2 regions of the Micromonospora sp. NPDC003816 genome follow, and region 1 is predicted to be linked to the other one. Evidence: predicted binding sites of a transcription regulator. Region 1 holds the regulator's gene; the other holds the start of a gene.
What was found. Region 1 encodes HspR, which represses chaperone genes until heat shock. Its sites were predicted from a motif close to TTGAGTNNNNNNNACTCAA; they were not measured.
Positions count from the first base shown of each region.

Region 2: lon (endopeptidase La) is a predicted target of HspR. The motif match lies at 4,399-4,417, and genes of this name have one in related genera.

Region 1 covers NZ_JBIANP010000002.1:972,038-982,162, reverse strand. The annotation lists gene ACFYTT_RS10355 (hypothetical protein) at 1-83, opposite strand, end outside; gene ACFYTT_RS10350 (GTPase family protein) at 157-1,836, opposite strand; gene ACFYTT_RS10345 (ABC transporter) at 1,842-3,662, opposite strand; gene dnaK (molecular chaperone DnaK) at 3,882-5,783, shown strand; gene grpE (nucleotide exchange factor GrpE) at 5,832-6,593, shown strand; gene dnaJ (molecular chaperone DnaJ) at 6,679-7,857, shown strand; gene ACFYTT_RS10325 (heat shock protein transcriptional repressor HspR) at 7,886-8,323, shown strand; gene ACFYTT_RS10320 (hypothetical protein) at 8,504-8,776, shown strand; gene ACFYTT_RS10315 (hypothetical protein) at 9,056-9,484, opposite strand; gene ACFYTT_RS10310 (cation:proton antiporter) at 9,672-10,125, opposite strand, start outside.
Region 2 covers NZ_JBIANP010000010.1:142,826-152,950, reverse strand. The annotation lists gene ACFYTT_RS25740 (DoxX family membrane protein) at 1-376, opposite strand, end outside; gene ACFYTT_RS25735 (helical backbone metal receptor) at 454-1,227, opposite strand; gene ACFYTT_RS25730 (hypothetical protein) at 1,306-2,214, shown strand; gene ACFYTT_RS25725 (hypothetical protein) at 2,480-3,757, shown strand; gene ACFYTT_RS25720 (Lsr2 family protein) at 3,830-4,174, opposite strand; gene lon (endopeptidase La) at 4,441-6,777, shown strand; gene ACFYTT_RS25710 (DEAD/DEAH box helicase) at 6,963-8,660, opposite strand; gene ACFYTT_RS25705 (hypothetical protein) at 8,766-9,653, opposite strand; gene ACFYTT_RS25700 (sensor histidine kinase) at 9,787-10,125, shown strand, end outside.

The sequences.
Region 1 (10,125 bases):
TCCGCGTCCAGCGCCGTATCGAGCTTGGTCACGTCGCGAGCGGCGTGCAGCACCGCGTCGTAGGGGGTCTGTGGCGTGGCCATGACCCGACACTACGCCGCCGCTCGCGCGGGCAGGTGCCGAGCCAACCGACCGGCGTGGCCGGGGCGCCGGCGCTCAGCGGTGCCGGGCGACCTCCAGCACGGTGCGGGCGTCGGCGTGCGCGGCGATGACGGCACGCACCGGCGACAGTACGTACTCCTCGCCGACCTGGCTCATCGCCCTGGTCAGCCGGGCCTCGGCCCGGCGGCGCGCCCGGCCGGCGGCCCATCGGCTGATCGGTCGGGTCAGGGCGGCCAGCAACAGCCCGGCCAGCAACCCGCCGAGCAACAGCAGCGTCGGCACCGGCACCTCGCCGACCATCGGATGCTCCAGCTCGGGCAACCCCAGGATCCGCAGCGCGTAGCCGAGGAGCAGCCAGCCCAACCCGGCCACGGCCGCGACGGTCACCACCCACTGCAACCCGCCGACCAGCCGCCACCACGTGCGGGGACGGCTCACCCCCAGGTCGGTGCCGGCCAGCGCGTGGTCCAGCGCGTCCGGCAGGTCGGCGAGGCGCGAGCGGGCCGCCGCGCTCACCGCCGCCGGCCAGGCGCTCGGCAACCCCTCCCCGGCCCGCTCGGCCACCGTACGCAGTGCCAGGGCCAGCGCCGACTTGTCGGCCGCACCGGGCTCGGGCACGGACGTCGCGGCGGCCAGAGCCCGCTCGGGATCGTCCGCGACGGGCTGCGGACCGGGCAGGTGCAGCCGACGCAGCGGATCGGGTCGCAGCCGCCGCCAGAACCGCACCAGCGGCCAGCCGGTGCGCGACGCGGCCCGGTGCCGGTATGCCTGCTCGACCGCACTGAGCACGGTCGGCACCCCGGCCACCGCGCTCAACGCCCGGTCCAGCTTGGTCACCGCCGGATCGTCGGCCGGGAGTGCCGACCGGGGTGCCCCGACCATCCCGTCCAACGCGTCGACGACCGCGTCCAGGTCGCCGGTGAGTCGACGCAGTGCCGCCTGCCGCTCGGCGACCGTGCGTTCCAGTTCCGCCCGCAGCACCTCGGGGCCGCTCGGGTCGACGATCGTGGTGGCCAGCAACGGCACCCCGTCCAGCCCGTCCGCGTCGAGCAGCCGGCGCAGGTCGGCCAGCACCCGGGGGACCTCGGCCGGGGGCAGCCGGTCGGCCTGGTTCAGCACGACCAGGGTGACGTCCCGGTGCCGCTGGAACTCGCGCAGGTAGGCGGCGTGCACCACCCGGTCGGCGTACTTCTCCGGGTCGACCACCCAGACCACCAGGTCGACCAGGCCGAGCAGCCGGTCCACCTCCAGGCGGTGCGAGTGCTGCACCGAGTCGAAGTCCGGCAGGTCGAGCAGGATCAGCCCGTGCAGGGTGGACTCGTCGTCGCCGTCGAGCAGGCTCTCCCGCACGAAGCGGTGCTTGGGCAGCACACCGAGCCAGTCGAGCAGCCGGGTGCCGCCGTCGAGCGGACCCCACACGCAGGCGTGGGTCACGCCGGTGGTGGGACGGCGTACCCCGACCGGCGACAGGTCCATCCGGGCCATCGCGTTGAACAGGCTCGACTTGCCGCTGCCGGTCGCCCCGGCCAGCGCGACGACGGTGTGGTCGCGGGAGAGCGACAACCGGGTGCCGGCCCGCTCCACCAGGGTGCGTGCCGGGCTCAACGGGGTGTCCGGCAGGTATCCGTCGACCAGGCCGAGGAAGCGGTGCACCGCCTCCAGGCGGGCGACCAACTGGTCCGCGTCCACCCGTCCGTCGCTGATCCGCAACGCCTCGCGGAGGCGTCCCCCCATGCCCATCACGCCGCCGCCCCACTGCGATCGTCCGTGGCGAAGCCGCTGCGCGTCCGGGCCGCCTCCACCTGAGCGGCCGCCTCGCGCAGCGCCGTCGCGTGCCGGGCCGCCGGCCGGGCCTGGTCGGTCCGGTCCAGGTATCGGGCGGCCTCCTCGTCGAGCAGCGCGTGTACCCGGTCCAGCAGGTCCTCCCGAGCCTTCGCGGCCAGCGTCCGCACCGCCTGGTCGCCGAAGATCGCCTGGAGTACGGCCTGCCCGGCGACGGTGGTCCCGGCCCCGGTGGCGACCTCCAGGCCGGTCGGGATGAACGCCGTCGAGGCGAACACCGCGATCATGACGGCCAACCCGGTGGCGTTGACCGCGTACGCCGCCGTACGGGCCACGAAACGCCGGTCACCGCCCTCGGCCCGGACCAGTTCCAGCACCCCGCGTTGCCAGTCCCGGACCAGCCGCTCGGCCCGTTCGGGCAGGTCGGCCGCGTGGTGTGCCAGATCCGGTGTGAGTAGTGCGGCACCCGCCGGATGCGCCTTCCAGCCGGTGTACGCGTGCTCGGCCGCCTCGGCGGCCACGCCCCGCAGCAACGTCGTCAACTGGGACTCGATGGCGTCGCGCAACTCCACGGCAGGGGCCGGGCGTCGGCTGAACGCCGCCGTGAGGCGGTCACGCAGCCGCCCGATCCGCGCCTCCAGGCTGCGGAAGAGGTCACTGGTGCCGATGAACTCCTGCCACCGGGCCAACACCTCGCCCCGGAGCAGCCGTCCGTCGCGCAGACCCTGCTCGACCATCCGGTTCGCCGCCCGGTAGGCGGCCAGCACCCGTTCGTCCAGAGCGTCGGCGGCGGTGACCTGCTCGTCGGCGGCGACGGCCAGACTCTCGACCGACGGCGCCAGCGCGGCCAGCGCGCCGCCGAGGGTCTGCCGGACCACCGCCGCGCGGGCGTCCGCGTCGGCGGCCAGCCGGGCGAACCAGTCCGCCAACGGCGCGGTGACCCGGTCCGGCAGCAGCCCCTGGCCGTCGACCCAGGTCTCCGGCAGGACGAACAGCGGCGCCGCGCCGAGATCCTGCTCGGCCAGCATCTCGGCGAGGTGGGCGGCGACCTCGTCGGTGGCCTCGGCGGGCACCCGGTCGAGGACCAGCGCGATGACCGCGCCCCGGGCCCGCGCACCGTGCAGCAGTTCCCAGGGCACGGCGTCGGCGTACCGGGCAGCGGTGGTGACGAAGAGCCAGAGGTCGGCGGCGGCGAGCAGTTGGTTGGCCAGCGCGCGGTTGGCGTCGACCACCGAGTCGATGTCGGGAGCGTCCAGGAACGCCAGCCCGGGGGCCAGGGCCGGGGCGGTGACCAGGTGCAGCGAACGCGGGTCGTCGCTGGGCTGGTTGGTGCGGGTCAGCCCGGGCAGCAGTTCGCCGCGACGGAACCAGGGCGAGTCGGCCGGATTGCAGACCAGGACCGGCGAGCGGGTGGTCGGGCGCAGCACCCCGGCGGCACTGACCCGCGCCTGGACCAGGCTGTTGACCAGGGTCGACTTGCCGGCGCCGGTGGAACCGCCGACCACCACGAGCAGCGGCGCGTCGAGGCGGGAGAGCCGCGGCAGCAGGTAGTCGTCGAGCTGGTCGGCGAGAGCGGCGGCCGTCCGTCCGGCGGGCTCCGCCGAGGGCAGGACCAGCGGGAATCGCGCCGCTCCGATCGCGGCCCGCAGGCTGGCCAGCACGGCGGGCAGGGCGTCGTCCCCGATTGCCGCGGGCCGGTCCTCCCCGCCGGTGGAGCCGGTGCGGGCTGCGACGGCGGGCGTGCCGAAAGGTGAGGCGGAATCGCCGTTCGTCGTCACCGCTAAAGCGTGCCCGACCGACACAAGGTAAGACAACCAGTCGGTATCGAACGGTGACTTGCGCCAACCCGACTCAACCTCGACTTGACGATTCCGGGGGGCGTGGCACTATTGAGTCACGTTCACTCAACTTGAGGTGGGGTCGCTGTGGGCGACACCGCCGGTCAGGGCGACGGGGGGCCCGTCACCTGCACAACGTTACGAAGCGAGGAAGCGAAGATGGCACGTGCGGTCGGTATCGACCTCGGCACGACGAACTCCTGCGTCAGCGTCCTGGAGGGCGGTGAGCCCACCGTCATCGCCAATGCCGAGGGCTCGCGGACGACCCCGTCGATCGTCGCGTTCGCCCGCAACGGCGAGGTGCTCGTCGGCGAGGTGGCCAAGCGCCAGGCGGTGACGAACCCGGACCGGACGATCCGCTCGGTCAAGCGGGAGATCGGCACCAACTGGTCCGTCGACATCGACGGCAAGAAGTACACCCCGCAGGAGATCTCGGCCCGGACGCTGATGAAGCTCAAGCGGGACGCCGAGGCGTACCTGGGCGAGCAGATCACCGACGCGGTGATCACCGTCCCGGCGTACTTCAACGACGGCCAGCGTCAGGCCACCAAGGAGGCCGGCGAGATCGCCGGCTTCAACGTGCTGCGGATCGTGAACGAGCCGACCGCGGCCGCCCTGGCGTACGGCCTGGACAAGGGTTCCAAGGAGCAGACCGTCCTGGTCTTCGACCTCGGTGGCGGCACCTTCGACGTGTCGCTGCTGGAGTTGGCCGAGGGCGTCATCGAGGTCAAGTCGACCAGCGGTGACAACCTGCTCGGCGGCGACGACTGGGACCAGCGGATCATCGACCACCTGGTGAAGACCTTCCGGGGCGAGCACGGCATCGACCTGTCGCAGGACAAGATGGCGTTGCAGCGACTCAAGGAGGCCGCCGAGAAGGCCAAGATCGAGCTGTCCGCCGCCACCACCAGCAACATCAACCTGCCGTACATCACCGCCGGTTCCGCCGGCCCGCTGCACCTGGACGTCACGCTCAGCCGGGCCGAGTTCCAGCGCATGACGCAGGACCTGCTGGACCGCTGCAAGGGCCCGTTCGAGCAGGCCGTCAAGGACGCCGGGATCAAGGTCTCGGACGTCGAGCACGTGATCCTGGTCGGCGGCTCGACCCGGATGCCGGCCGTGACCGACCTGGTCAAGCAGCTCACCGGCCGCGAGCCCAACAAGGGCGTCAACCCGGACGAGGTCGTCGCCGTCGGCGCCGCCCTCCAGGCCGGTGTGCTCAAGGGCGAGGTCAAGGACGTCCTGCTGCTCGACGTGACCCCGCTGAGCCTGGGCATCGAGACCAAGGGCGGCATCTTCACCAAGCTGATCGAGCGCAACACCACCATCCCGACCAAGCGGTCCGAGGTGTTCACCACCGCCGACGACAACCAGCCGTCGGTGCTGATCCAGGTCTTCCAGGGTGAGCGCGAGATCGCCGCGTACAACAAGAAGCTCGGCACGTTCGAGCTGACCGGTCTCCCGCCGGCCCCGCGTGGCGTGCCGCAGATCGAGGTCACGTTCGACATCGACGCCAACGGCATCGTCAACGTGCACGCGAAGGACCTGGGCACCGGCAAGGAGCAGAAGATGACCATCACCGGCGGCTCCTCGCTGCCGAAGGATGACATCGAGCGGATGCGCCGGGACGCCGAGGAGCACGCCGAGGAGGACAAGCGCCGTCGCGACGAGGCCGAGAGCCGCAACGTCGCCGAGGCCCTCCAGTGGCAGACCGAGAAGTTCCTCGCCGAGAACGGCGACAAGCTGCCCGCCGAGAACCGCGACAAGCTGAACGAGGCGCTCGGTGAGCTGCGCGGAGCGCTCGGTGGCAGCGACATCGATAAGATCAAGTCGGCACGCGAGCGGCTGGCGCAGGTCTCGCAGGAGGCGGGCTCGCTGCTCTACGCGCAGCAGGCCGAGCAGCCCCAGGGCGGCGAGGCGGGCGGCGCGGCCGGTGCGGGCGCGGGTGCGGCCGGTGCCGGCGCGGCTGGTGCCGGTGCTACCGGCGGTCCGGCCGGCGGCGCGCGGCCCGGCGCGGACGACGTGGTCGACGCGGAGATCGTGGACGAGGACAAGAAGTGACGGTCCTGGCCGAGCCGATCTCCACGGGCAGAGGGATGAGGTAGTCGCATGACGGAGAAGCCACGAGCCGCCGACCCGGGCAGCACCGGGTCGGCGCCGGGTGGCTCGGCGTCCGAGCCGACCACCGGCGAGACGCCGCGTGTCGTCATCCGTAACAACCGCAAGATCAGCCAGAGCCACGAGCCGGAGGGGACGGCGGCGGACGCCGGCTCCGACACGCCGGCCGAGGGGCTGGTCGAGGACGCCGAGGTCGTGGTCGACGCGATCGAGGTCGAGACCGAGGCGCTGAGCGAGCCGACCACCGAGGGCCCGCCCGTGGTGGACTCCCCGGCCAAGCCGGTCGGAAAACCGTCCGAGGCGGCCGGTCGCGGGCTCGGCGCCGAGGTGGAGGCGCTCCGCGCCGACCTGGAGGAGCGCACTCGGGACCTGCAACGGGTCACCGCCGAGTACGCCAACTACCGCAAGCGGGTCGAGCGGGACCGTGCTCTGGTCACCGAGCAGGCGACCGGCTCGGTGCTGGCCGCGCTGCTGCCGATCCTGGACGACCTGGACCGGGCCCGGGAACACGGCGACCTGGTCGGTCCGTTCGGTTCGGTGGCCGAGCAACTCACCACCGCGCTCGGCAAGTTCGGGCTGACCCAGTTCGGCGAGCAGGGTGACCCGTTCGACCCGACGCTGCACGAGGCCGTGGCGCACCAGACCTCGGCCGACGTCACCGAACCCACCTGCGTGCAGGTGATGCGTCGGGGCTACCAGATCGGTGAGCGGCTGTTGCGACCCGCGATGGTCGCGGTCGCCGACCCGGAATAGTGCACGACGGCGACCGGGCCGTCCCACCCGCCGAACTCCGGTGGGCGGGACGGCCCGGAGCCGGAGGTGGGGAGGAGGTGGACGGTTGAGTTCCAAGGACTGGATCGAGAAGGACTACTACGCGGTCCTGGGCGTGGCGAAGACCGCCTCCGCTGACGAGATCAAGAAGGTGTACCGGAAGCTCGCCCGCGAGTCGCACCCGGACCACAACCCCGGCGACCCCAAGGCCGAGGAGCGCTTCAAGTCGGTCTCCGAGGCGTACGCGGTGCTCGGTGACGACGCCAAGCGCCGCGAGTACGACGAGATGCGCTCGCTGTTCGGCTCGGGCGCCTTCCGGCGCGGTGCCCGCCAGGGTGGCCAGCCCGGCGGCATGCCGTTCGACGTCTCCGACCTGTTCGGCAACGCGCAGTCGGCCGGTGGTGGCCGGTTCGCCGGTGGCGGCATCTCGGACCTGTTCAGCTCGATCTTCTCGGGCGGCGCGGGTGGTGGCGGTGCCACCGGCCCGGCCCGTGGTCGCGACATCGAGACCGAGGTGGCGCTCGACTTCGACGACGCCGTCCGAGGGGTCACGCTGCCGCTGACCCTGCGGGCACCGGGAGTCTGCGACACCTGTCACGGCAACGGTGCGAAGCCGGGCACGGTGCCGAGGACCTGCCAGGTCTGCCACGGCGCCGGGGTGAACCACCGCAACCAGGGTGCGTTCAGCCTCGCCGAGCCCTGCCGCAACTGCCAGGGCGCCGGGACCGTGGTCGACGAGAAGTGCCCGGAGTGCCAGGGCACGGGCGGCGTCACCAAGGCCCGTACGCTCAACGTCCGTTTTCCGGCCGGAGTGGCCGACGGGCAGCGGATCCGGCTGGCGGGCCGGGGCGAGCCGGGCGAGCGCGGCGGCCCGGCGGGGGACCTGTTCGTGCACGTCAAGGTGCGTCCGGACGAGCTGTTCGGGCGCTCCGGTGACGACCTCACGCTGACCGTGCCGATCACCTTCACCGAGGCGGTGCTCGGCACCGACCTGCGGGTGCCGACGCTCGACGGCGCGGTGACCCTGCGGGTGCCCGGAGGTACGCCGAGCGGGCGGATCCTGCGGGCCCGGGGCAAGGGCGTGAGCCGCCGGGACGGGCAGACCGGGGACCTTCTCGTCACACTCGACGTGGTGGTGCCGGCCCGGGTCTCCGACGAGGCACGCGCGGCCCTGGAGACGTTCGCCGCACAGACCCCGCCGGCGGCGCGAGAACATCTCGACGCGCGGGTGCGTCGGAGCGGATGATGGGTGTAGCGGTGCGGAGGTGGACGGGATGGACGGGTTCGTCGGTTCGGATGACCCCACCTATGAAGCCAAGGTGCTCATGATCTCGGTCGCGGCGCGGATGGCGGGGATGCACCCGCAGACGCTGCGCCAGTACGACCGGCTCGGCCTGGTGCAGGCCGGACGGGCGGCCGGTGGCGGTCGCCGCTACAGCGTGCGGGACGTGGTCCTGCTGCGCGAGGTGCAGCGACTCAGCCAGGACGACGGTGTCAACCTGGCCGGGATCAAGCGGATCATCGGCTTGGAGCGGCTGTTCGAGCAGGCACAGCAGCGGGTCGCCCAGTTGGAGGCCGAGCTGGAGGCCGCGTACCGCCGGTTGGCCGAGCTGGAGTCGCTGGCCCGCTTCCCCGGGCGCGACCTGGTGCCGACCAACCAGACCTCCACGGCCCTGGTGGTCTGGCGTCCCCGACGCAGCCCCGGCCGCTGACGATCGAGACGGCCCCGGTGCGGTGACAACCGTGCCGGGGCCGTCTCGTGTCTGCGTCGGGGCGGCATCGCGTTCGCGGTCCGCACCCTGCGGATTCCGCCCCGTCCCTGGCCCGTCTCCGTTACCCTGAAATCAGGTCCAAACAACTCAATCCGGACTTCGGCGCTGGCAGGGGGAGCCATGACGGACGAGGCGAAGCAGGTGGCCGAGCAGGCGGAACGCCGGCTCGACCGGTTGGCCGAGAACGTCCAACGGCGCTTCGACCGGATCACCAAGGGGCGGTTCGCCGATCAGATCCGCAGCGGCCGGTTCAGCGGCCGGAGCGGCCGGTCCACCGGACCCGCCCCGTCGGGCGGTCGGTCCGCCGGCCCGGGTCAGGGCCGAGCCGGTCACGGCGCCGGTCGGGTACGGACCGACCAGCACCGCCGCGAACACGGCGGTCCGCCCCGCTGAGGGGCCACAACGTACGGGCCGGGAGCCACGGGGGCTCCCGGCCCGTTCCCGTTCCCGTTCCACCGCAGGTAACGGCACCTCGCCTAGCGCAGGTGGGCACCCCTGCCCCGCCCCCCGAGATACGTCACCCCTCACGAGGTCGGCAGGCGACGGCACGTCCGCCAGGTCAGGTGTGGCCTACCGTGCCCGGCGCAGGGATCAAGCCTGACCGCCCGGAGCCGGGCACGGTAGGCCACACCCCCACAGCAACGGTAGGGCCACACCCCCCACAGCAAGCAGCTAAAGCCGCCGCCCCTCGCGCACCAACCCACCTTCGCACCACTCGCGGTACACGAACAGCTCCGGCCGGGACAGCAGCACCCGGCTGTTGTGCGACCAGGTGCGCATCATCTCGTCGCCGTTGCGCTCGGCCTGGTCGACGAGCTTGCGGAAGCGACGCTTCGGGTGGGCCCGGAAGTTCGTCCGGATGCCGTCGGCGGCATAGATGTAGAGGCAGTGCAGCGCGAACCGGCGGGCCGGGCAGTGCGCGTCCATCGCCAGGTCGAACAACGTCATGATCAGGCGGTCGCCGGAGACGAGCAGGTCCCAGTCGGGTGGCATGGACGTCAACGGCACCGAGTCGGGCTGGTACGCCCACGATCGCAACTCCGCCGGACTCGGGTCGACGGGGTTGGCGAAGCCGTGGAACGTTGATTCCTGCACGCTCACCGGCCAACCTTCCGCTCGCGTCGGCACCGAGGCGTCCGCCCCCCGCGAACCCCGGCTGCTGGGGCGAAACGGTAACGCGGTACCCGTGAGTACGGGTAGCCCCTACGGAAAGCAATTCGGCATCGGTTGCCTGGCCGGGGTGGCCCGGACGGCCGACGATCACTTTCAGTCCCTGTTTCGTCACCGGTCACGGTCGATCCGGCGCTGCCGACCCGGCCTGCTGCATCGCCGCCCGTTGTCGCGACCAGCGCCTGAACCAGGTGGCGTCGGGCAGTCGGGCCAGCACAGGCCCGGTCACCACGGTGATCAATACGTACGTGGCGGCCAGGGCGGCCAGCTTCGGCGAAACACTGCCGGCGCTCACCGCGAGGCCGGCGATGACGATGGAGAACTCCCCCCGGGGTGTCAGGGTCAGTCCGGCCCGCCAGCGTCCCGGTTCGGTGATGCCGACCCGCCTCGCGGCCAGGTAACCGGTCGCCGTCTTGGTCGCCATGGTGACCAGGGCGAGCAGTACCGCGGGCAGCAGCACCGGCGGGATGTGCCGAGGATCGGTGGCGAGCCCGAAGAAGACGAAGAAGACGGCGGCGAAGAGGTCGCGCAGGGGCGTCAGCAGTTCGGTGGCGTGGTGGGCCACCGGCCCG
Region 2 (10,125 bases), on a different contig from region 1:
CACCGGCGACGGCGGCGACGCGCACCCCGATGCCGAGGATCAGGGCGGTGCCGATCGCGGCCAGACCGATCATGAACAGCCAGTCGGCCCAGACCGCCCCGGCCATGCTCTGGTAGAAGCCCTCGAACGGACCGGTGACGCCGAAGCTGAGGAAGCCCTTGGTGGGGCTGCCGCCGTTGATCCAGGCGTTCTCGCCCTCGGTGGCGAACCCCAGGCCGAACAGCTTGTCCACGAACGCCCAGAGGAAGATCCAGCCGAGTGCCAGCCGCAGCCCGGCGAGCAGGTGGCGGGTGACCCGCCTCCGGTCGACCTGCTCCCGAACGGTCTCGGCGCCCGGGGTCCTGGCGGCGGTGTTCCGCTCGGTCATCGCGGTCATGATGTCCACGTCCCTTCTCTGCTTCGCACCGCTGTCCCGGTGACACCTCCATTGGACGCCGGTGGGACCGGGTGCGGTCAGGGCCGACCGGGCCCGGACCGGACGGGACCTTCGACCCCTTCCGGCCCGGGCCGTCGGACCGGGTCCGCCAGTTGAGCGGCCAGCACCGACGGGGCCTCGGCCAGCGACGGGCCGTACCAGGTCAGGTGCCGACCGGAGAGCAGAGCACACGGTACGTCCGGAAATGCCTCCGGCCCGTCGTCGGCGGTGAACCGGTACGGCTCGTCCGGCAGCACCACCAGGTCGGGTCCGGTGGCGCGCAGTTCGTCCAGGGACGGTCGCGGATACCGTTCCGGCTGTCCGGCGTAGAGGTTGGTCACGCCCAGCCGGCGGAGCACGTCACCGGCGAAGGTGTCGGCGCCGAGCACCACCCAGGGGCGCCGCCAGACCGGCACCACCGCACGGTGCCGCACCGACGGAGCCGGAAGGTCGGCCCAGGCCCGCCGCGCCGCCGTCAACCACTCGGGTTCCCCCGACGCGCCCAGGTCACGCAGCAGGTCGGCGAGCTCGGTCAGGGCGGCGTCCACGGTGCGTGGGTAGGTGACCCGGACCGGCACCCCGGCGGCGGACAGCGCCTCGGCGTCCTCGCGCCGGTTCTCCTCGACGTTGAGCAGCACCAGGTCCGGCCGCAACGCGCGCACCCGGTCCAGGTCGGGGTACTTGCTGCCGCCCACCCGGGGCACGTCCAGATCGGCCGGAGCGGTGCACCAGTCGGTGGCTCCGACCAGCAGACCCGGCAGGGTCACCGCCACCGCCTCGGTCAGCGAGGGCACCAGGGACACCACCCGCATCCGTCCACCTCCTCGGCTCGGGCGCGGTCGGTCACCGTCGTGGCGGTCATCGCGGGCCCACCGGGGGAGCCGCCCGGCATGATCGTCATCCTAGACTCGGTCGGTCGGCGGCAGGATTGGGTGGATACGACGATGACCGGTGGCGACGCGTGGCTGTCGACGGTTCCGGCCGGTGGGCGTACGCCTGTGCTGGCCCGCGCGGGACAACGGGTGCACGCCGCCCCGCGTCTGGGTGACGTGATCCGGCGCCGGCCGCCGGGACTCACCGGCAGCCAGTGGAACACCGCCGCGCGGGTGGTGCTCGACCACGTGGTCTGCGCGGACGACACCGGCCTGCCGCAGTTCGCCGTCGAGTTCCGGGAGCCCGCGCCGGACGCCGCCGCCCGGCGGGTGGACCGGATCGTCGAGGCGGTCACCGCCAGCGTCGGCCTGCCGCTGCTGCGGATCGGCTCGGTCACCCTGCGCGCCGCCGACCACGGTCCGGGCATCGTCGGCTACGTGATCGACGCCCGCCGGTACGCCGACGGCGCCGCCGGGTCGGACGTACCCGCCGTCGGGTTCCGCGACATCGTCGGCCGGCTGCCGGACGGGCGCACCGGCGCGGTCAACGACCTCGGCGCGCTCGCCCGGGCCGAGGCGGTCGAGGCGTACGTGTCGCGGCGACTGGCGGATCCGATCCTGCGCGGGTTGCACGTGCGCTGGGCCGACGGCCCGGTCGAGGGGTGGAGCTGGGTCGAGGTGCGGCCCGGCGCGTTCCTGGTGGAGCGAGTCATTCTGCGGACGCACCGATTCTCCTGTGGTGTCGATCCCGCACGACTGGCCGAGGATCTGTCCGCGCTCGCTGTCGGTGAGCGTCTGCGCACCCTGGAGAACGAAAGTCCCGCCGTGGTGGATCGCACCGATCTGCTCGACGACATCCGGCGACTCGGGCAGCGCCGCGACGAACTCGTGGACGGTTTCGCCTACGACCATCTGCACCAGGTCTGACCTGCCCAGGAGCCGTACGGCCCGGGTCGTCGAAAAAAAGTCCACCTTCTTTTGAACTCCCGCCACGGCGGGGCCGTACCTCACCGGGAATGGACAGGATCTCCCAACCCGCGCCGGGGGCGCGGGAGGCGGTGCGGAAAGGGCATCGTCGTCTGTCGACGTACCACCGGTGCGTTCGAACGGCCTCCGTCGAACGCGCCACCACGATTCCGTTCGGTCCGTCGAGTCACGCGTCAGGTACCGGATCGAGAAGGAGAGCAATTCGATGCGCAGGTCCACCCGGTCACGCAGACCCTCAGGTAACACGCGGACCAAACGACTTCTGGCCGTTGGTGCCACGCTCGCCGTCTTCGGTGGCGTCGTTGCCGTTACCCAGATCTCGTCGGCCGGTGACCGACGGCCGAACAAGCAGCAGACCCGCCCGATCTCGGCCGAGTGTGTGGAGCCCAGCCCGGGTGCGACCGCGCCGACCGCCCGTGGCGCCACCACCACCCGTACCTTCCAGAACGGCCGGTGGGTGACCAACCACTGGGGTGACGGGCAGCAGTCCGTGGAGGAGTGCCAGGAGACCCGCAGCGGCAACGGTGGCGCGACCCCCGCCGGTTCCTTCGCCGTGGCCTGTCCCGACGTGGTGAGCCGCCTGCCGCAGGTGCCCGACCGGGCCCGCGCCGAGGTGGACCGCAACCTGGCCCTGCTCCAGACCCAGATCACCGAGGCCGACCAGCGCCTGGCCGCCGAGGGCAACAAGGGCCAGGCGTTCATCCGCAACGCGATCCTCGACCCGCTGGCCAGCAAGCGGCGGGCCACGCTCGACCGGATCACCATCTCCATCGACCGCTTCGGCCCCCGGCCGCGTGGCCTCGCCGGTCTGGCCGCCTGCCAGGTGCAGCCGGTGAACAACAACAACGGTGGGAACAACGGCGGCAACAACCCCAACAACGGTGGGAACAACGGCGGGGGCAACAACAACGGCGGCAACAACGGCGGAGGCAACAACGGCCTCGACGTGCTGGCCAACAACTGCAACAACAGCCAGCTCCAGCCGCACGACGGCTTCCAGAACGGCAACCGCTGCATCAGCACCGCCTTCGGTGAGGTCGGCTCCGCCGCGAACAACCCGTCGCTGCTGATCACCGAGTTCCCGCAGCAGATCAACCGCAACGAGGGCTTCGCCCTGCGGGTCAGCACCCGCAACCTGGTCCGGGACCGCTTCCTCCCGGCCGGTCAGGGTGGCTACTACCTGGAGAGCTCGCTGCTCAACGGTGAGGGCCTGACCCGTGGCCACTTCCACACCGCCTGCCGGATGCTGAACAACACGAACGAGGCGCCGGCGGCGGATCCGGTACCGGCCTTCTTCGTGGCCACCGAGGACGGCGGCGGCGGTAGCCAGCCGGACAGCGTGGTCATCCAGATCCCGGGCCTGCCCGAGTCCGGTACCGCACAGTGCGCGGTCTGGGCCGGCGACGGCTCGCACCGTATCCCGATGTCGGAGCGGGCCAACCAGACCCCCGCCTTCGACGCGGTGCGGATCCAGGTCAACTGACCCGGAACAACACGCGGGCCGTCCGGAACCAGGTTCCGGACGGCCCGCGTCGTTGTGGGGCGACGCCGCTGTTCAGCGGTTCTTGTACGCCTCGACGACCTCGACCGGGATACGACCCCGCTCGGAAATCTTGTAGCCGTTGCCGACCGCCCATTCCCGGATCGCGCGGTTCTGCTCGCGGTTCATTCCGGGTGCCGCCGCGGTGACGCGACGCGGTCCGCGACCGGTGTCGGCGCTGCCGCGTCCGAGCCGTCGGCCCGCATTGATAAACGGATCCAGCGCCTTACGCAGGACTCCCGCGTTCTCGTCGGAGACGTCGATGGTGTAGCTCACGCCATCCAGGCTGAACTCGACCGTGCGATCGGCCTTTCCGCCGTCGAGGTCGTCAGTCAGCACCGTGATTACTTTTCTCGCCATCGTCGATTACTCCCTGTGTCTGGCGGGGTGTGGTCAAAGTTTGACTCATCGCCCCGCAATTGCGCAACAAAAGCCCCTGTCCGCCGCGTCTCGCGTTTTGCGCCGCGCGTAAATCCCGATTACCCGGTGTTCCCGTCGTCGGTACGGATGTGTCGGTGCCGCACCCGATCGCGGCCGGTTCGTGTGCTGGGTCACACCGTGGAACAACGCCGACCCGCGTCGACTTGAGTCAGACACGCTCAACTCAATGCGATAGCAGGTGTTCGATGGCAACTCTTCCGGTACTTCCACTGACCGACGCGGTACTGCTGCCCGGCATGGTCATCCCGGTGACCCTCGACCCGACCACCCAGGCCGCGGTCGACGCGGCCCGCGCCACCGGCGACCGCAGGCTGCTCGCCGTGCCCCGCCTCGACGGCGAGTACGGCTCCGTCGGCGCGATCGCCACCATCGAGAAGGTGGGTCGGCTGCCCAGCGGTGAGCCTGCCGCCGTCGTCCGCGGCCTCGCCCGCGCCCGCATCGGCTCCGGGGTGCCCGGACCCGGCGCGGCGCTCTGGGTCGAGGCGACCGAGATCGACGAACCCACCCCCGCCGGCAAGGCACGGGAACTGGCCCGCGAGTACCGCGCCCTGGTGACCTCCGTGCTCCAGCAGCGCGGCGCATGGCAGGTCATCGACGCGGTGGAGCGGATGACCGACCTCTCCGAACTGGCCGACTCGGCCGGCTACGCGCCCTGGCTCACCCTGGCGCAGAAGACCGAACTGCTCGCCGCGCCGGACGTCACCGCCCGGCTGGAACTGCTCGTCGGCTGGGTCAAGGAACACCTCGCCGAGCAGGAGGTCACCGAGCAGATCAACTCCGACGTCCGCGAGGGGCTGGAGAAGTCGCAGCGGGAGTTCCTGCTGCGCCAGCAGCTCGCCGCGATCCGCAAGGAACTCGGCGAGGACGCCCCGGACGGCTCCGCCGACTACCGGTCCCGTGTCGAGGCCGCCGACCTGCCCGAGAAGGTACGCGAGGCGGCACTGCGCGAGGTCGGCAAGCTGGAGCGGGCCAGTGACGCCTCCCCGGAGGCGGGCTGGATCCGTACCTGGCTCGACACGGTGCTGGAGATGCCGTGGAGCACGCGTACCGAGGACAACACCGACCTGGCCGCGGCGCGGGCCGTGCTCGACGCCGACCACGCCGGCCTGGCCGACGTCAAGGACCGCATCCTGGAGTACCTGGCGGTGCGCAACCGCCGGGCCGACCGCAACCTCGGTGTGGTCGGCGGGCGCGGCTCCGGCGCGGTGCTCGCCCTGACGGGCCCGCCCGGCGTCGGCAAGACCAGCCTCGGCGAGTCCGTCGCCCGGGCGCTCGGGCGCAGATTCGTCCGGGTCTCCCTCGGCGGCGTACGCGACGAGGCCGAGATCCGGGGCCACCGGCGCACCTACGTCGGCGCGCTGCCCGGCCGGATCGTGCGGGCCCTGCGCGAGGCCGGCTCGATGAACCCGGTGGTGCTGCTCGACGAGGTCGACAAACTCTCCGTCGGGTACGCCGGTGACCCGGCCGCCGCCCTGCTGGAGGTGCTCGACCCGGCCCAGAACCACACCTTCCGGGACCACTACCTGGAAGTCGACCTCGACCTGTCCGACGTGCTCTTCCTCGCCACGGCCAACGTGGTGGAGGCCATCCCCGGCCCGCTGCTGGACCGGATGGAACTGGTCACCCTGGACGGCTACACCGAGGACGAGAAGGTGGCCATCGCCCGGGACCATTTGCTGCCCCGGCAGCGGGAACGGGCCGGGCTGACCGCCGACGAGGTCGACCTCGACGCCCCGGCACTGGCCCGCATCGCGGGGGAGTACACCCGGGAGGCCGGCGTACGGCAACTGGAGCGGGCCCTGGCGAAGGTCATGCGGAAGGTCGCGGTGGCCCTCACCGACGAACCGACGCCGGTCCGCGTCGGCGCCGACGACCTGACCCGCTACCTCGGCCGGCCCAAGCACACGCCGGAGTCGGCGGAGCGGACGGCGGTGCCCGGCGTGGCCACCGGCCTGGCGGTCACCGGTGCCGGCGGCGACGTGCTGTTCATCGAGGCCACCAGCATGGAGGGTGAGCCGGGCCTGACCCTGACCGGCCAACTCGGCGACGTGATGAAGGAGTCGGCGCACATCGCCCTCTCCTACCTGCGCGCCAACGGCCGCCGGCTCGGCCTGGACCCGAACGCCCTCGCCGGACGGCGGATCCACCTGCACGTCCCGGCGGGTGCGGTGCCCAAGGACGGCCCCAGCGCCGGCATCACCATGGTCACCGCGCTGGCGTCGCTGGCCAGCGGCCGGCCGGTACGCCCCGAGTTCGGGATGACCGGCGAGGTGACACTCTCCGGCCGGGTGCTGCCCATCGGCGGGGTGAAGCAGAAGCTGCTGGCCGCGCACCGGGCCGGTCTGACCGAGGTGATCATTCCGGCCCGGAACGAGCCGGACCTCGACGACCTGCCCACCGAGGTCCGCGAGGCGCTGACCGTACACCCGCTCGCCGATGTCGCCGACGTGCTCGCCCTGGCGCTGCGCCCGGCCGAGATCGACCCGGCCTCGCTGGGCGGCCAGAGCCTCACCGCCGCCTGACGGATGCAAGGAAGGGCACCTTATTAACGCCTGAGGTAGAGCAGGGGTCCCCTGTTAACCCGAGGCACCATCGACTGGCGTCATCCCGTGCGGGGTGGCGCCAGTCGCTGCATGTCGGGGCATGCCGTGGTGAGAAGGGCTCCCTGCTATACCGCAGGCGTTAACAGGGGGCCCTTCCTTACACGTCAGCGGCTGTCGTCGCGGTCTCGGCGTACGGTGGCCTTACGGCCCTTGATGGTGCTGCCGCGCAGCCCGGCGATCACCTCGTCGGCCACCCCGTTGGGCACCTCGACAAGCGAGAACCGGTCGGCGATCTCGATCGAGCCGATGTCCCGACCACGGATGCCGGTCTCTCCGGTGATCGCGCCGACCAGGTCCTGCGGCCGGACTCCGGCGCGCCGGCCCAGCCCGATGAAGACCTGGGTGGTGCCGCCGGTGCGGGGCCGTGCCGGTCGGCGGTCGCCCCGGTTGTCCTGGCCGGGCCGGGCGTCCCGGGTGGGACGGACCGCCACCTGCGGGATCTCCTCCTCGGCCTCGTCGGAGCCGGGCAGCGTCGCCTCGTGGGACAGCTTCACCGCGGCGAGCGCCACCTCCATCAGGTCGAACTCGTCGCTGAGCGTCTCCACGATGACCCGGAACGGCTCCAGGTCGTCCTCCAGCAGGCTCTCCCGCAGCGCCGCCTGGGTCAGCTCCAGCCGGCGGGTACGCAGGTCGGCGACGGTCGGGATCTTGTCGATCGTGATCCGTTGGCCGGTGACCCGCTCGATGGTCTTGAGCATCCGGTGTTCCCGGGGCTCGGCCAGGGTGATCGCCACGCCCTCCCGGCCGGCGCGACCGACCCGGCCGATGCGGTGCACGTACGACTCGGGAGCCGACGGCACGTCGTAGTTGACCACGTGGCTGAGCTGTTCGACGTCGAGTCCCCGCGCGGCGACGTCGGTGGCGACCAGCAGGTCGGCGGTGCCGGAGCGCAGCCGACCCATCACCCGGTCCCGCTGCTCCTGGCTCATCCCGCCGTGCAGGGCCTCGGCCCGGTAGCCGCGTCCGTTCATCGTCTCGGTGAGCCGGTCGACCTCCTCCCGGCTGCGGCAGAAGACGATCGCCGCGGTGGGCGACTCGACGTCCAGCACCCGGCCCAGCGCCGCAGGCTTGTGCGCCCGCGCCACCAGGTACGCGCTCTGGCGTACCCGGGGTGCCGCGCCGGCCACCGGCTGCTCGCGGGCGATGAGGATGCGGACCGGGTCGGTGAGGTGCGCCTGGGCCATGCCCTCGATGCGCGACGGCATCGTCGCCGAGAAGAGGACCGTCTGGCGTTGCGCGGGCGCGTGCTCCAGGATCGCCTCGATGTCCTCGGCGAAGCCCATGTCCAGCATCTCGTCGGCCTCGTCGAGGACGACGGTGATCAGGTTGCCGAGCCGTAGCGTGCCCCGGGCGATGTGGTCCAGCGCCCGTCCGGGGGTGGCCACGACCACGTCCACGCCGAGGTCCAGCGCCCGCAGTTGGCGGCCGATCGGCTGCCCGCCGTAGATCGGCAGCACTCGGGCCCCGAGGTCCTTGCCGTACCGGTGGAACGCCTCGGACACCTGCACCGCGAGTTCCCGGGTGGGCACCAGCACCAACGCCAGGGGATCACCGCCGGGCCGGTCGTCCGGCATTCGTTGCAACAGTGGCAGCGCGAACGCGGCCGTCTTGCCCGTACCCGTGGCTGCCTGCCCGAGCAGGTCACGGCCGGTCAGCAGGGTGGGGATCGCCTCCCGCTGGATCGGCGTCGGCTCCTCGTAGCCGAGCGCGGCGAGCGCGGCGAGCAGTTCGGGTCGCAGGCCGAGATCGGTGAAGGCGGGCGGATCCATGGTCGCGTCGGGCGGTACGGGCGTGGAACTCATGGGTCAAGTTTTTCATCACGCCCTCCCGGCCGCTGCGGCGACCACCGGTAACACGCGGCCACGGCCCGCCGCCGGGTGGCGGCGGGCCGTGGCGCAGCCGGTCGGTCAGGTGGTGACCAGCGCCAGGATGATGGTGATCCCGAGGACAGCGTCGATCACGCCGCACCACTGGGCGTAGGCGCGGGGCACCACCTTGCCGGTGCGGTGATGGATCACGTCCCAGCCCGCGTGGGCCAACCATCCGAACGCCACCAGCCACTGTCCGGCCGGGCCACCCAGGAGAAGGGCGAGCAGGGCCAGGCCCGACCAGCCGGCCAGGCCGGCGAGCTGGAGGCGGAGGGCACCCGGTACGCCCCACTGCCGGCGCACGGTGCCGATGATCAGGTATCCGGCCGGCAGGACCAGCAGCGTGTACGCGGCCAGCGGTACGGGTGAGCTCCAGTTGTCGGCGGTCATCAGCAGCGCCAGCCCGGCCGGCCAGCGCTGCGCCACCGCCCGTGCCCACGGGTGTCGCGGCGCGGCGCGGTTCGGGTGGTGCACGGCGTACTCGGCCCGACGCCGCAGCACCGCCGCCACCATCGCCGGCACCATCAGCACGTGCGTGCCCATCATCAGGGCGTCGCCGTCGAGCAACCCGGCCCGGTACGGCACCAGCAGCACCAGCACGGGCACGTACATGGCCAGGACCATCTCGCCGACGGCCGGGCCGGAATGCCGCCGGTACCACATCCAGACCGCCATGCCGATGCTCATGTCGGTGGCCATCAGCAGCGACGCGACGCCGGGGGTGGCCGGAGCCAGCCCGAGCAGCCCGCCCAGGGTGGCGCGGGCGGCACCGAGCGCCAGCATGCCGGCCACCATGGCCAGCGCCATCTCCATCAGATGCCGGGCCAGCGGCGACAGGCGCGAGTGGCGAACCGGCGCGGCCGTCGGCCCGTGGATCGTCGGGGTGGACGGGGTCGGTCCGCCGGGTGCGGCGAGGGCGTCGGTCATGACGTCGATCGTCGTGGCGAACGACGTCGGCGACAATCCGCGTTCCGTCCCCGGTCGGCCGGGCACGATGCCCGGTCGGACCGGGCGGAACGGGGGCTCCGCCGGTGGGGTGGCGGGTTCTACCCTGACCGGCGTGGGGACGGACGGGACGGTGCCGGGCGGCGGGCGGACCCTACGCCGTGCCCGGACGGCGACGATGGTCTCCCTCGCCGCCGGCATGGCCGCCACCTTGTTCCTGCCGGCGGTCGGCCTCGCACGGGAGCCGGATCCGTGGCGGGTGGCCTCCGGCGTCCTCGCCATCGGCGCGCTCGCGCTGGTCCTGGCGGGCGCGGTGGGCGCGGCACTGACCACCGGGTGGTCCGCCGCGCGGCGCCGACGGCTGCGGATCGGGTACGCCGCCGTCGCGGTGCTCGGTGTGCCGCTGGCCGCACCGGTCGCCGTCGGCGACTGGCCCACCTGGGCCTGGCTCGGC